4 regions of the Myxacorys chilensis genome follow, and region 2 is predicted to be linked to each of the others. Evidence: predicted binding sites of a transcription regulator. Region 2 holds the regulator's gene; each other region holds the start of a gene.
The links. The regulator NtcA, encoded in region 2, controls nitrogen genes in cyanobacteria. The targets are predictions, from matches to a motif close to TTTGTANNNNNNNNTACAAA.

Region 1: AC5JLB_RS07125 (replication restart DNA helicase PriA) is a predicted target of NtcA. The motif match lies at 1,588-1,607, and genes of this name have one in related genera.
Region 3: nirB (nitrite reductase large subunit NirB) is a predicted target of NtcA. The motif match lies at 1,334-1,353, and genes of this name have one in related genera.
Region 4: AC5JLB_RS04905 (MSMEG_0572/Sll0783 family nitrogen starvation response protein) is a predicted target of NtcA. The motif match lies at 1,084-1,103, and genes of this name have one in related genera.

Annotation. Positions count from the first base shown of each region.
Region 1 is NZ_JCACKG010000094.1:224,155-227,283, reverse strand. It holds gene psaB (photosystem I core protein PsaB) at 1-421, shown strand, start outside; gene AC5JLB_RS07130 (hypothetical protein) at 718-843, shown strand; gene AC5JLB_RS07125 (replication restart DNA helicase PriA) at 1,314-1,505, opposite strand; gene AC5JLB_RS07120 (DUF4230 domain-containing protein) at 1,987-2,691, opposite strand; gene clpS (ATP-dependent Clp protease adapter ClpS) at 2,904-3,129, shown strand, end outside.
Region 2 is NZ_JCACKG010000149.1:83,839-86,967, reverse strand. It holds gene AC5JLB_RS11150 (hypothetical protein) at 1-169, opposite strand, end outside; gene AC5JLB_RS11145 (hypothetical protein) at 491-622, opposite strand; gene ntcA (global nitrogen regulator NtcA) at 995-1,666, shown strand; gene AC5JLB_RS11135 (DUF3084 domain-containing protein) at 1,790-3,129, shown strand, end outside.
Region 3 is NZ_JCACKG010000112.1:3,702-6,830, forward strand. It holds gene nirB (nitrite reductase large subunit NirB) at 1-1,272, opposite strand, end outside; gene AC5JLB_RS08415 (DEAD/DEAH box helicase) at 1,541-3,019, opposite strand; gene AC5JLB_RS08420 (Uma2 family endonuclease) at 3,020-3,129, opposite strand, start outside.
Region 4 is NZ_JCACKG010000080.1:6,038-9,166, forward strand. It holds gene AC5JLB_RS04900 (MSMEG_0569 family flavin-dependent oxidoreductase) at 1-982, shown strand, start outside; gene AC5JLB_RS04905 (MSMEG_0572/Sll0783 family nitrogen starvation response protein) at 1,158-1,640, shown strand; gene AC5JLB_RS04910 (Nit6803 family nitrilase) at 1,856-2,854, shown strand; gene AC5JLB_RS04915 (MSMEG_0568 family radical SAM protein) at 2,960-3,129, shown strand, end outside.

The DNA.
Region 1 (3,129 bases), on a different contig from region 2:
CTGGAAGCACCTCGCCATCTGGTCGGGTAACGTCGCTCAATTCAACGAAAGCTCCACCTACCTCATGGGTTGGCTGCGTGACTACCTCTGGCAGTACTCTGCTCCATTGATTAACGGGTATAACCCGTATGGAATGAATAATTTGGCGGTTTGGGCTTGGATGTTCCTATTTGGACACCTGGTGTGGGCAACCGGATTCATGTTCTTGATCTCCTGGAGAGGCTACTGGCAAGAACTGATCGAAACTCTGGTTTGGGCACATGAGCGGACTCCTCTAGCGAACCTAATTCGCTGGAAGGACAAGCCAGTTGCTCTCTCTATTGTTCAAGGTCGGTTGGTGGGTCTAGTTCACTTTACGGCGGGCTATATCTTGACCTACGCTGCCTTCTTGATTGCGGCTACAGCAGGTAAGTTTAATTAATCCTTGAGATTGGTTAACGCTGTAGAGTAAAAAAATCCCCTGCCTTTTAGGTGGGGGATTTTTGCATATTTCGGTTGAACTCGAATTGAGACAAGGAACACAGAAGGGATTTAGTGTTGATGAATGAAGCTCAAACCTTCGCAGTGGCAGAGTTAAAATGCATTAACCAAGATGGGCATTGGGTAAACGGTGAGAGATGGCTTAGGATTCACCTTGTACGGCGTCAAACAAAAAATTCGAGAAGTTTTCTCAGTATCGATTCCCTTGGGATGAGGTCGAAAGCTTTGCGCTAATCAATGCAGGATTCTATTACGAAAGAAGAAAAAGATACTTTGACGCTTAAAGCAATTTCTGCTGAGGTGAAAGGGGATAGCAGCATGCGATCGCGTGAAATGGCAGTTTTCAAGCTGATGTGGAAGTAATTCGGTGAGGAATTAATGATTCAAGAGGGATTAGCAATTCAGCGAATTTCGCGCCGCCTTTCTTTCAGAGTTGCGCTTTGCATTAATCACGCTTTAATCATCGAGGTAGTTCAACTCAAGAACTTCTTCAACCACAGAAGGAGATTCACTCGGAAATGTGTCGATTGATAGTCCTGTTTCAACAGCCACCAGTTCTCGTGATCTTGCTAGAATTCGTTGAACACTTCAGCAAAATAGAGCTTTAGACTTGAACTTTCTTAAGCGCTTTTTGTAACCTTTGCCAATGCTCTAGAAAAGTTGTCTTCCAGCTATTCGAGCGTCTTTCGGGTTAGTAACTGTACTTTAGAAGATGTACTGCTACGCTTTCTACCTAAGCAGTCTTTTGAATCTATTGTCATAAAAAATGTGGAGACTGTAATACTATCTCCACATTTCTTCTATAAAATTTTTTAGAGTGCGGCTCTAAGTCATTAGGATAATGCTAAGCGCTGAGCATAAATTCCGGGTGCATACGCTTCAATAACCTTTCCTGTTTTGGAACAGGTAATCATTAGATAATCGCAGCTATGACATTGAGTGCGAGTAAGTTGCCCCACCGGAACATGAATGCGTTCAGCATAACTACCGCAGTTTGGGCAGCGAACCGTTTGAACTGTTTTCATCTTCGTCTTCCTTAATGTTTAGCTAATTTTGATCGATAAAAAAAGAGGTCTACCTGAAGTTTCAGATATTAACTTTCAAAGCTCGGTATTGCTAGATACCAAATCTCGAAAATTACTACTGACAGAAAACACTGCCTGTCTGTCTATTATTGCCAGAGTCTTTAATTTGATCTCTAAAATCCATTTTTATTTTAATTTTTTCCAAACTCGGGATCACCTATCGGGAGTGTGATCCCGGGTTTGAGAAAGCTGTAGTTTAAAGTACGAAATGCAAAAATACTCGATTAGGAACTAAAGTAATTCTGCTCTATGAAAGGACTTTAGCCCAGAAAGCTAACCGCTAAAACTTGCGTAATATCCCTTATAAAAGTTCATACAAGGACATTACTGACGTTTGATTTTTAGAAAACGGCTCGTTAAGAAATCTAACGATTCAGGATACAAAAACTACAAAAGCAAAAGATGATTCCCTGAGATCAATCTACGAAGAAGGACAGGCATGAGGAGCAGGCGCTTGAGTTTCTACTAAAACAGATTTGACACCTGACACGCGAATCAATTGAGTGACGACCAGTTTTGCACGATCGCTGGCCTTCTCCAGCACTCCATCCGCACACGCGGCGGCCTGAATCTTCTTCAATGCTTCTTCTTGTGCCAATCGCTGCAATTCTGGAGCCGTATCGGGTCCTAAACCTAAAAATCCGCGATTGTAATCATAAACGCTTGATTTCGTGACATCAATTTTTTTATCTAATAACTGCGGCGGTGGTAAACGTAGCCGCAGCGTATCTCCTGTTACTTGCACATCGGAAGGGTTAAGCGCGCTCAGATCAACCCCTGCCCGAACCTCACCACGAGCAATGTAGAGCAGCTTCGTGGTTCCCACAACCATACCCGCGATCGCGGCGTCTTGCTGCGTCGGCACGACCGCTTCCATTGTATAAACGGCGGTGGTTAGTTCGCTCGCCTCCCGAACCTGCTGAATCACGACGGAACGAGTATCCACCTTTGGCGCAGGCGGCTGACTATTAAACAGCGAGGTTAACCGTTCTAATACGTTGTTACCGGAGCGTCCTAAGTTAACCAGCGTCACGATGCCAACCAACGCCAAGCTTAGTGTTAGCATTCCACCTAAATCTTTAAACAATAGAGGAGTTCCCCGATTTGGACACTTTTTACCGCGCATGTGCCTCACCTTAACGCCTATCCCCGTCCTCAGTTAAGCAGAAAAGAAATTCCTGTAAGGGGAATTTTAATTGAGTACGTCCTGATTAAATCAGCTTCAAAGCGTTGACAACAGGATTTCTAACGATGTTGGTTAGAAATCCCTTGTACTTTGAGTCAGGTACTCTACAATTTTTGGTATGAAATTTTGATTGTTTCAATTCTAAGTAAGCCATGACTAGACACTTCCAGGATGCAACAATTGTGATGATGGCTGGGGCCGTCACAACGCCCGAAAAAACTAGTCAAACGACGCGGCAAACTTATCCAAACTATAAGATCATTGTGTTGAATGACGATTTCAACACGTTTGAGCACGTCGCCGAGTGTTTGATGAAGTACATCCCAAACATGAACGGCGATTTGGCGTGGAAACTGACTAATCAAGTCCATTTTGATG
Region 2 (3,129 bases):
CATTTAGGGCTGTTGGGTTCTTCGCGATTCCTCGCAGCCGAGACAGGTTCTTCGGCTTCACCTCTAAACGGGTGTCTTCCTGTAGGGATGTGAGAACAGCCTGCACTAATTGCCAACGATCGCGGATGGATAGTTGCAGTACCTGTTTTTGTAGTTCTTGTAATGTCATCTGGAGCAGTGCCCAAACTAAGTACTTCTCAATTGTAAAATCTTGTAGCCTAGACAAATCTAAAGGGATAAAAATTATCGTTTACCGCCCGACTACCAAGCAACAATCTTGGATAATTTGATTGTTAAAGTTTTCATCAGTTAGGAATCGTAATTTATCGCAGATTTTGCAAACTTATTAGAGCATAGGGCTTGGGAGAATCCTAGTTCTTCGATGAAAAATATCAAAAAGAATATTGGATGGCCGGAGGAAAGCCACGAGCAAAGGGGCAGAAAACTTCCTCACGCAACGCTTTTAGCGTTCCGCCAAGCGTCAATGAGATCAAGACCAAGTCGCCTGCTGTGAAGAATGGAGCCAGTGCAAAAGCCGCCGTTGAATGACTCGAATGTAAGTCAGGGGGCGATCGCACGTTGGAGCAATGCGATCGCCCCCTGACTGCTGTAACTTATCCAAAGCGAAATCTACCTCTCTAATGCCAGTTATAGATCAGGGCTCCCTCTCTCCAGTCCGCTTTGCGCTAGAATCTGGTCAAAATGATTGACTATTCTCCCCAAAAAGCGTTCAATACGAGTCAATCTTTTGGTGAGGAAATCACAGAGATTTTCTAAAATTCTTAAAATACGGGCAGAAATGTATAAGGAGGCACAAAAACTGCGTTTGCAGTCAGTTTAAGTGTTCTAAAGTCATCAATTGTTTACAAAGGCTTCGCTTACAATGACTCGCCTCAATAGAACAATTTTCTATAGGGGTTTTAATAGAAAAGTTTGCTCACCGGTGAGCCTAATAGTTGCTAAGAGAACGTCTGAGTGACGATAAAGGGAAGAAATGATAGTGACCAAAGAGAGACCGCTTGCATCGTTATTTCGCCAAATCGGTGGAGGGGCATACCCCCCCGTTGTAGAAACATTTGAGCGTGGCAAAACTATTTTCTTTCCGGGTGATCCGGCGGAACGGGTTTACTTCTTGCAGAAAGGAGCCGTCAAGCTCTCGCGCGTGTACGAGGCAGGCGAGGAGATCACCGTGGCCCTGCTGAGAGAGAACAGCGTGTTTGGGGTGCTATCGCTAATTACAGGTCAACGCGCCGATCGTTTCTATCATGCCGTGGCATTTACTCCAGCAGAGTTGCTGTCGGTGCCCATCGAGCAGGTCGAGAAAGCCCTGAAAGACAACCCAGATCTCTCAATGATGCTGCTGAAAGGACTGTCATCTCGCATTCTACAAACCGAGATGATGATCGAAACGTTGGCGCACCGAGATATGGGATCGCGGTTGGTCAGCTTTTTGCTGATTCTCTGCCGCGATTTTGGCGTACCGTCCCAAGAAGGGATCACAATTGATCTCAAACTGTCGCATCAAGCGATCGCAGAAGCAATTGGCTCAACTCGCGTGACCGTCACCCGTCTATTAGGCGATTTGCGGCAAGATAACATGATCTCGATTCACAAGAAAAAGATTACCGTTCACAATCCGGTCACGTTAAGCCAGCAATTTACTTAGACTTTCTCTGCCCTCGCTCCAAATCACACATTTTCTTCGCAGCAGTGATATCCGTTCCGCAGGCATAATAGATGCGGAGTCCTGCTTGTCGAGTGAACTAAGCCGGAGCGTTTTGGAGCATCAATGTCCGACATAGGGCTAATTCTGATTTTGGCAGTTTTGATTTTGGGCGGGCTGATCGCAACCGTTGGCGATCGCATTGGCACCAAAGTTGGAAAGGCGCGTCTGAGCTTGTTTAATCTGCGGCCTAAGCGCACGGCAACTCTCGTGACGATTTTGACCGGAACGTTAATTTCCGCCTCGACATTTGGCATTTTGTTTGCGAGTAGCCGCCAGTTTCGCGATATGCTGCTCGATTTCAACGACTTGCAAAAGAAAGTCCGGGAGCAAAATCGAGCCTTACGGAAAAACTCAGATGATTTGCAAATTACTAATCAGCAGAAGAGTAAGGTCGAGGATGAACTTGAGCGCACCCGCGCCCAGCGGACACAAGCGGAAGGACAACTCAATCGAATTAATGAGTCTCTGAAGCAGTCCCTTGAAAAGCAGAGACAGACCAACGAGCAGCTCAGAACGGCTGAGGCGCAGCGGGATGTGATTCGCGGTCAACTCAATGCCGTATCTGCGCAGGCTGAAAGGCTGCGATCGGAGATTAATCAGTTGCAGAGCGAGCAGAAAACCCTAATTGCTCAGCGCGATGCCGTCAAAGCGCAAATTGCCGAGCGCGATAGTCAAATTGCGGAGCGGACGAGCACGATTCAGAGGCGCGATCGCGAAATCGCCGAGCGCGATCGCGTGATTGCCGAGCGCGAAATTCAACTTCGACAGTTGGCATCTCAGCAAGCGCTCTTAGCCGAAGCGGTGCAGCAGTCTGAGCAAGAAGCCCAACTGATTCGCGGCGGATATTTGGCGATTCTGCGGAGTCAGGTGCTGTCGGCGGGTGTGCTGCGGGTGGTTGATCCAGCCGCTGCCAAAGCCGCAGTCGATCGCTTGCTAAAAGAGGCAAATCGAGCGGCCTGGCAGTTGATCCAACCTGGTTCTACCGGGGAAGAGCAAATCGTTCTAATTAAGACCGCCGAGGTAGAGCGTCTGATTAAAAAGATTAATGATGGTCAAGACTACGTGGTGAGAATTGCGGCAGACGCTAACTATGTCCGGGGCGAACGGCGACCCGTTTCCGTCTTTGCCAGTGCTATTCCCAATCGGGTCGTGTTTTTAGCAGGGGATGTGGTGGCTGCAAAGTCGATTGAACCCTCAAAGCTGACGTCTGAGCAGTTCCAACAAAACATCGAACAACTGCTCGCCTTCTCCAATTTCCGCGCGAAACGGGCAGGCGTAATTAACGATAGCGTTCAGATTGAAAACCTAGAGTCGTTATCGGGCTTTATAGAGCAACTGCGCCAATTTCAGACTCCGGTAGAACTCCGGGCGGTGGCATCCGATGTAACGTACACAGTAGGACC
Region 3 (3,129 bases), on a different contig from region 2:
GCAAATCTGTGCTGCATCAGGAAAATTCTCGACTCGCAGCAAGGCATTCTCGCCTCCTGAACGGGGCGGCAAGAGCAGATCTTCTGGATGCGGTGGTAGAGCCGTTTTGTTGTGCATCAGTTGCAGCAAACTGCCATATGCAGATGCATCACCAACGAGAATTCCGCCCAGTAGGGTAGTTGCCGTTTCGTCTACAACTAGTTTTTTGTATGTACCTTGAATGGCATCGCTAATGGTCAGTTCTCTAGCGCCAGACGTTTTGGCAAAGGCATCTCCAAAACTCGCAACGTCTACACCTAACAGCTTGAGCTTGGTAGACATATCGGCTCCATCAAAGCGGCTGTCCACTCCACAGATGTTGTCTGCTGCAACTCCTGCCATAACATAGCCTGGATTAACTAAGCCATAAATTTGGTTTTGGTGAAGCGCGCATTCTCCGATCGCATAAATATCTGGATCAGACGTTTGACAGGCCGGGTTGATCACAATACCACCGCGATCGCCAATCATCAAATCACAGTCTCGCGCTAAGTCATCGCGAGGTCGAATGCCCGCCGAAAATACAATCATATCGGTTTGCAATTCTGTGTCGTCAGCAAACGTCATTCGATGCACTCGACCGTTTTCACTCACAATCTTGGTCGTTGATTTTTGCGTATGGACGCTAACCCCAATTGCTTCAATTTCACGTTTAAGAATCAGTCCGCCTGCATCATCGACTTGAACAGGCATGAGACGCGGCATGAATTCGACGACATGCGTTTCGAGGCCTAAATTCTTCAGGGCGTTGGCGCATTCGAGTCCCAATAAGCCGCCGCCAATTACGACGCCGACCCGACACGTTTTTGCGTAGGCAGCGATCGCTTCAAGATCACAAATGGTGCGATAGACAAACGTTCCCTCGGCGTCTTTGCCCTCAATCGGAGGGACAAAGGGGTATGAACCCGTCGCTAGCACCAACTTGTCATAACTAATGGTGATGCCGTTTGCTGAAGTGACACACTTGCGATCACGATCAATCTTAATTGCGCGATCGCCCATATACATCTGCACCCCATTGTTCTGATAAAACTCAGGCTCAACTAGGGTTAAATCGGCTTCCGTTTTTCCATTAAAAAAACCACTGAGATTAACACGATCGTAAGCAACTCGCGGCTCTTCGCAAAAGGTGATTAAATTCCAATTCTGCGTCGCTCCTTTGGCGATCATTCGGTCTAGGAACTTGTGACCCACCATGCCGTTTCCGATCACAACCAAATTTTGCTTAGCCATATGAGAACTCTTTCCGCTACATTGCTTTGCTTGCTTCAGCCTAGAAGCTCACACAATTAGATTTGTAGTACTCACTACATATTGCTCTCAGTAATGGTAAAGCTGCATGATCCCCATCCGATCTATGCATCGATCAGTTTCAGTTCGCGTTTTAACTTGTTTAAGGTTGCAGTTAACGTTTTAAGTTTGAGTACGATTACAAGCGATATTCAAGCCAACTCTGCGAGCGCTCGTTAGACTCCTTACAAACAGCCAAAACGCCAATTCTCTACCAGTTATCATCCTCTTCGGCTTCGGCAGCACGAGGAACGGCTGGGGGAGGAATTGGATACGCCAGTCGCGGCGGCACTAACTCTAACTGCCGGGGAGATTTCTTTGCCGTATCGCCTCTACGTCGCCGTGAAACCCCTTCTTCATTGGTGTCTTCAGCTACCACTTCATACATCAGTGCTCGTTTGGCTGGGTCTTTGCCTTTACGCAAAATTCGTCCTAAACGCTGGATATATTCGCGAGTCGAACCTGTACCCGATAATACGATCGCAACGCTGGCATCGGGCACGTCTACCCCTTCGTTTAAAACTCGTGAAGCAACCAGCGTTTTGTACTCGCCTTGCTTAAACTTTGTCAGGATCTCATGGCGCTCTTTCACCGGAGTTTGGTGCGTGATCGCAGGAATGAGAAAGTCTTGAGAAATTCGATAAACAGTGGCGTTATCGTCAGTGAAGATCAGCGTGCGATCGGGATAATGACGCCCTAACAATTCGCCTAAAACCCGCAGTTTGCCTTCCGTGCCAAACGCGATCGCTTTGGCTTCTCGGTGGGCTAACATCGCCTTTCGTCCCGCTTTCGACCTAGCACTTGCCGCTACAAATCGCTGCCAGCCTTGAGCGCTGCTGAGATAAAGATTGGCTTCTTTTAAGAAAGCGTTTCTGATTTGAATCAGTCGATCATAGCGTTCACGTTCCTCAAGCGATAGCGTTACCTTAATCTGTTCTACATCATGTTTTGCTAGTGCCGAGCCAGATAATTCTTCTGCTGTTTTACGATAAACTTCTTCACCAATTAGAATTTTTAGATCTTCGTGTTTACCATCGGTTCGCTCTGGTGTTGCACTCAGTCCTAACCGATAAGGCGCGATCGCATACTCAGCAATGACTCGATTAAAGTCACTCGGCAAATGATGGCACTCATCAAATACGAGCAGCCCGTACTGATTGCCCAACGTTTCAGCATTAATCGCGGCACTATCGTAAGTCGCAACTAGAATGGGAGTGCGATCGCGCGATCCACCACCCAACAATCCAATTTCTACATTGGGAAACGTGGTCACTAACTGCGCGTACCATTGATGCATCAAATCTAGCGTTGGCACCATAATTAGGGTGCTGCGCTTTGTGGCCTGCATTGCCAATTGTGCTAGATACGTTTTTCCAGCCGCGGTTGGCAGCACCACCACGCCCGCTCGCCCTGCATTCTTCCAGGCTTCCAAGGCTTCTTTCTGGTGAGGGTACGGCTCCATTGCCAGGGTGGAAACGAGATCAATTTCTTGAAATCCTTTCGCTTTGTCGGTTAACTCTGTCCCTTCTGCCCGTAATGCCAGCACCAACCGACGGTATTGATGAGCCGGGACGCGAAACTTTTCGATCCGATCGTCCCATGTTGCAAAATCCACCCAAATCTTGCCCTTAGGAGGTGGGTGGAGAATTAAAGTGCCGCGATCGTAGGTAATAGTTGGCGTTCGTGCCATCTAGTCCTCCGCATCCGGGTCGATGCCTAAGGCTCTCAAGCGTTCTGCGAGTCGTCCTGCTCTAGCTTCGGCTTTTTGAGCGCGTTCAAACCCAGTGGGAATGACTGCAT
Region 4 (3,129 bases), on a different contig from region 2:
AGTCTGCAAAAGCAGAAATGAAGATGTATTTGAAGTCGCAACATCGATCGGAGACTACACGGCTGATCAGGTCGTCATTGCGGCAGGCAGTTATCATCTGCCCAACATTCCAAGACTTGCAGAACGGCTGCCTAAAACCGTGATGCAGTTACATTCGTCGGAATACAAAACTCCAGAGTTGTTACCCGCTCAAGATGTATTAGTTGTGGGAACCGGACAATCGGGATGTCAAATTGCAGAAGATTTGCATTTAGCAGGGAAACAAGTTCATTTGTGTGTTGGAGGCGCACCGCGATCGCCTCGCCGTTACCGGGGTAAAGATGTCGTCGATTGGCTTGATCAGATGGGATATTACGATCTATCCGTTGATGATCATCCCCAAAAAGAGAATGTCAGAACCAAAGCAAATCATTATGTAACAGGTCGCGATGGTGGGCGAGAAATTGACTTGCGACAGTTCGCCCTAGAAGGCATGAAACTGTATGGTCGCATTAAAGATGTTCACGTCAAAGATGAACAGAGTGGCACACTCGAATTTCGCAATGACCTCCAGCAAAACTTAGATCAAGCGGACGCCGTTTCTGAAAGCATTAAGAAGACCATTGATCAATTCATTGAGAAGCATCAAATTGAAGCCCCTGTAGAGCCTCCCTATTGCCCCGTCTGGCAACCAGAAGAGACTCTGGAACTCGATTACACTACGATTGGTGCTGTCATTTGGTGCACTGGCTATCGCTCTGACTTTAAGTGGATCGATATTCCGGTTTTTGATGGCAAAGGCTATCCAGGGCATGAGCGAGGCGTGACCAGCGTGCGAGGACTGTACTTTTTGGGATTACCGTGGCTCTACACCTGGGGATCAGGAAGATTTTCAGGCATCGCTCGCGATGCGAGTTATCTCGCAGATTACATTGTTGCGAGAAAGAAAGTCTCTCCTTCTAACGCTTGGAGCGTTGTGAATGAGTTTTTGCTCGGATCATAGTGGTCGATACCCTGTCGATTTCGATAGGGGTCTAACCGCGTGAGGGAGGGTTTGAAGCTGGCGCGATCGCACTCCCTGTTTCTATGATTAGACCTGCAACTTTTGTAATGAAAGACACAAACCCTTCCTTTGGTCAGCACTTACGCTGGCAGCACAACTCAATCAGGAGAAAATCATGCCTGAAGTAACAGCGCCCGCCCATCAGACTGGAGACTTCTTTGTTGATTACGAAGAGAAAGTTTTTCCTGATGTCAAAGCCGAACCGGGTGAAAAAGCATTGGTCACGTTTCACACTGTTGCATTTGAAGGATCGATCGGGTTAGTGAACATGTTGCAATCATTGCGATTGCTGCGTAAAGGATTTGAAACGTCAATGCTGTTGTACGGTCCGGGTGTGACGCTAGGAGTACAACGCGGATTTCCAAAGCTCGGTGACGAAGCCTTTCCGGGGCATCAAAACTTTGCAAATCAAATTAGTAAGTTCATCTCAGAAGGCGGCAATGTTTATGCGTGTCGCTTTGCGCTTCAAGCCCTGTACGGACACGGCGAACCGTCGCTGATTCCAGGAATTCGTCCGATTAGTCCCTTAGATGTGTTGGACTTGGTGTTGATGCACCGCAAGGATGGCGCATTTATTCTCGATACTTGGACGCTGTAAGAGCGGTAGGACTGGCGCATTGGCAACGGCTTTTTAACAGATGTGCTTTTTAACAGATGTAGCAGATGACCAAGCCGTATTCAGAACTAATCTGCTACATCCGCGATCGCATCCACTGCCACCAAGATTCCAATAGCTGTCCGCGTAGTTGCAGTTCTTAGTGGAGTTGCGCCCTGCGCTTCGCGGCAATGCTCTAACCGAAACCGGAGGACATCGTGGATTACTCACGCACCATTCGTGCCGCCGCTGTTCAAATTAGTCCTGTCTTATTTAGTCGGGACGGCACAATCGAAAAAGTACTAACTGCGATCGCATCGGCGGCCCAACAAGGCGCACAGCTAATCGTCTTTCCAGAAACCTTTGTTCCCTACTATCCCTACTTTTCATTTATTCAGCCTCCGGTGTTCATGGGCAAAGAGCATTTGCGGCTGTACAAAGAGGCGGTAGAAGTGCCGAGTCCTGTGACTGATGCAGTAAGTAGGGCAGCGCGATCGCATAGTATTGTTGTCGTTTTGGGTGTGAATGAGCGCGATCGCGGATCGCTCTACAACACCCAACTGATTTTCGATGCAGACGGTTCGTTAGTGCTAAAACGACGCAAAATTACGCCGACCTACCACGAACGTATGGTGTGGGGACAGGGAGACGGGTCTGGTCTCACGGTTGTAGATACAGCAGTGGGAAGGCTGGGTGCGCTGGCGTGCTGGGAGCATTACAATCCGCTCGCTCGATTTGCGCTCATGGCACAGCATGAGCAGATTCATTGCTCTCAGTTTCCGGGATCAATGGTCGGGCAAATCTTTGCCGATCAGTTAGAAGTGACCATTCGCCATCATGCCTTGGAGTCAGGCTGTTTTGTCGTGAATTCCACAGGCTGGTTAGCACCAGAGCAAATCGAACAGATTACCACCGACGAGAACCTGCAACGAGTACTGACCGGAGGGTGTCATACAACGATCGTCAGTCCTGAAGGCAATCATCTGTGTTCACCGATTACCGAAGGAGAAGGGATTGCGATCGCAGATCTCGACTTTTCTTTAATCACAAAGCGTAAACGCATGATGGATTCGGTTGGTCACTACGCTCGCCCGGATCTTTTGCAATTGCAGATGAATACGGAATCTAGAACAGTAACGAATCTGAGTATAGAAACAGTAGATAAACCAATAGACCTAAATGATTTTCCATCTATGGCAATTCTAAATCAATCGTGATGCTTTCACGATTACCATCATTTAGAACTTTATTAATATCTATTCTGCAAAAGTAAATCGCTCTTAGAAATGATCTAGCTAAACTCATGCTAATGGCTCAAATTCATGAATAAACAACACCTGATTACAGATATTCAATCTCATGGATTAAAGTTAATTGAACATGAGACGGGAGCATCTGGACGCAAAGGCGGAGCAGGTCCGTCTGATCATAAAGCGATTACGATCGACAATACAACAGTGATGGTTCCTATCTTCACTAGCGTAGCGGCGGA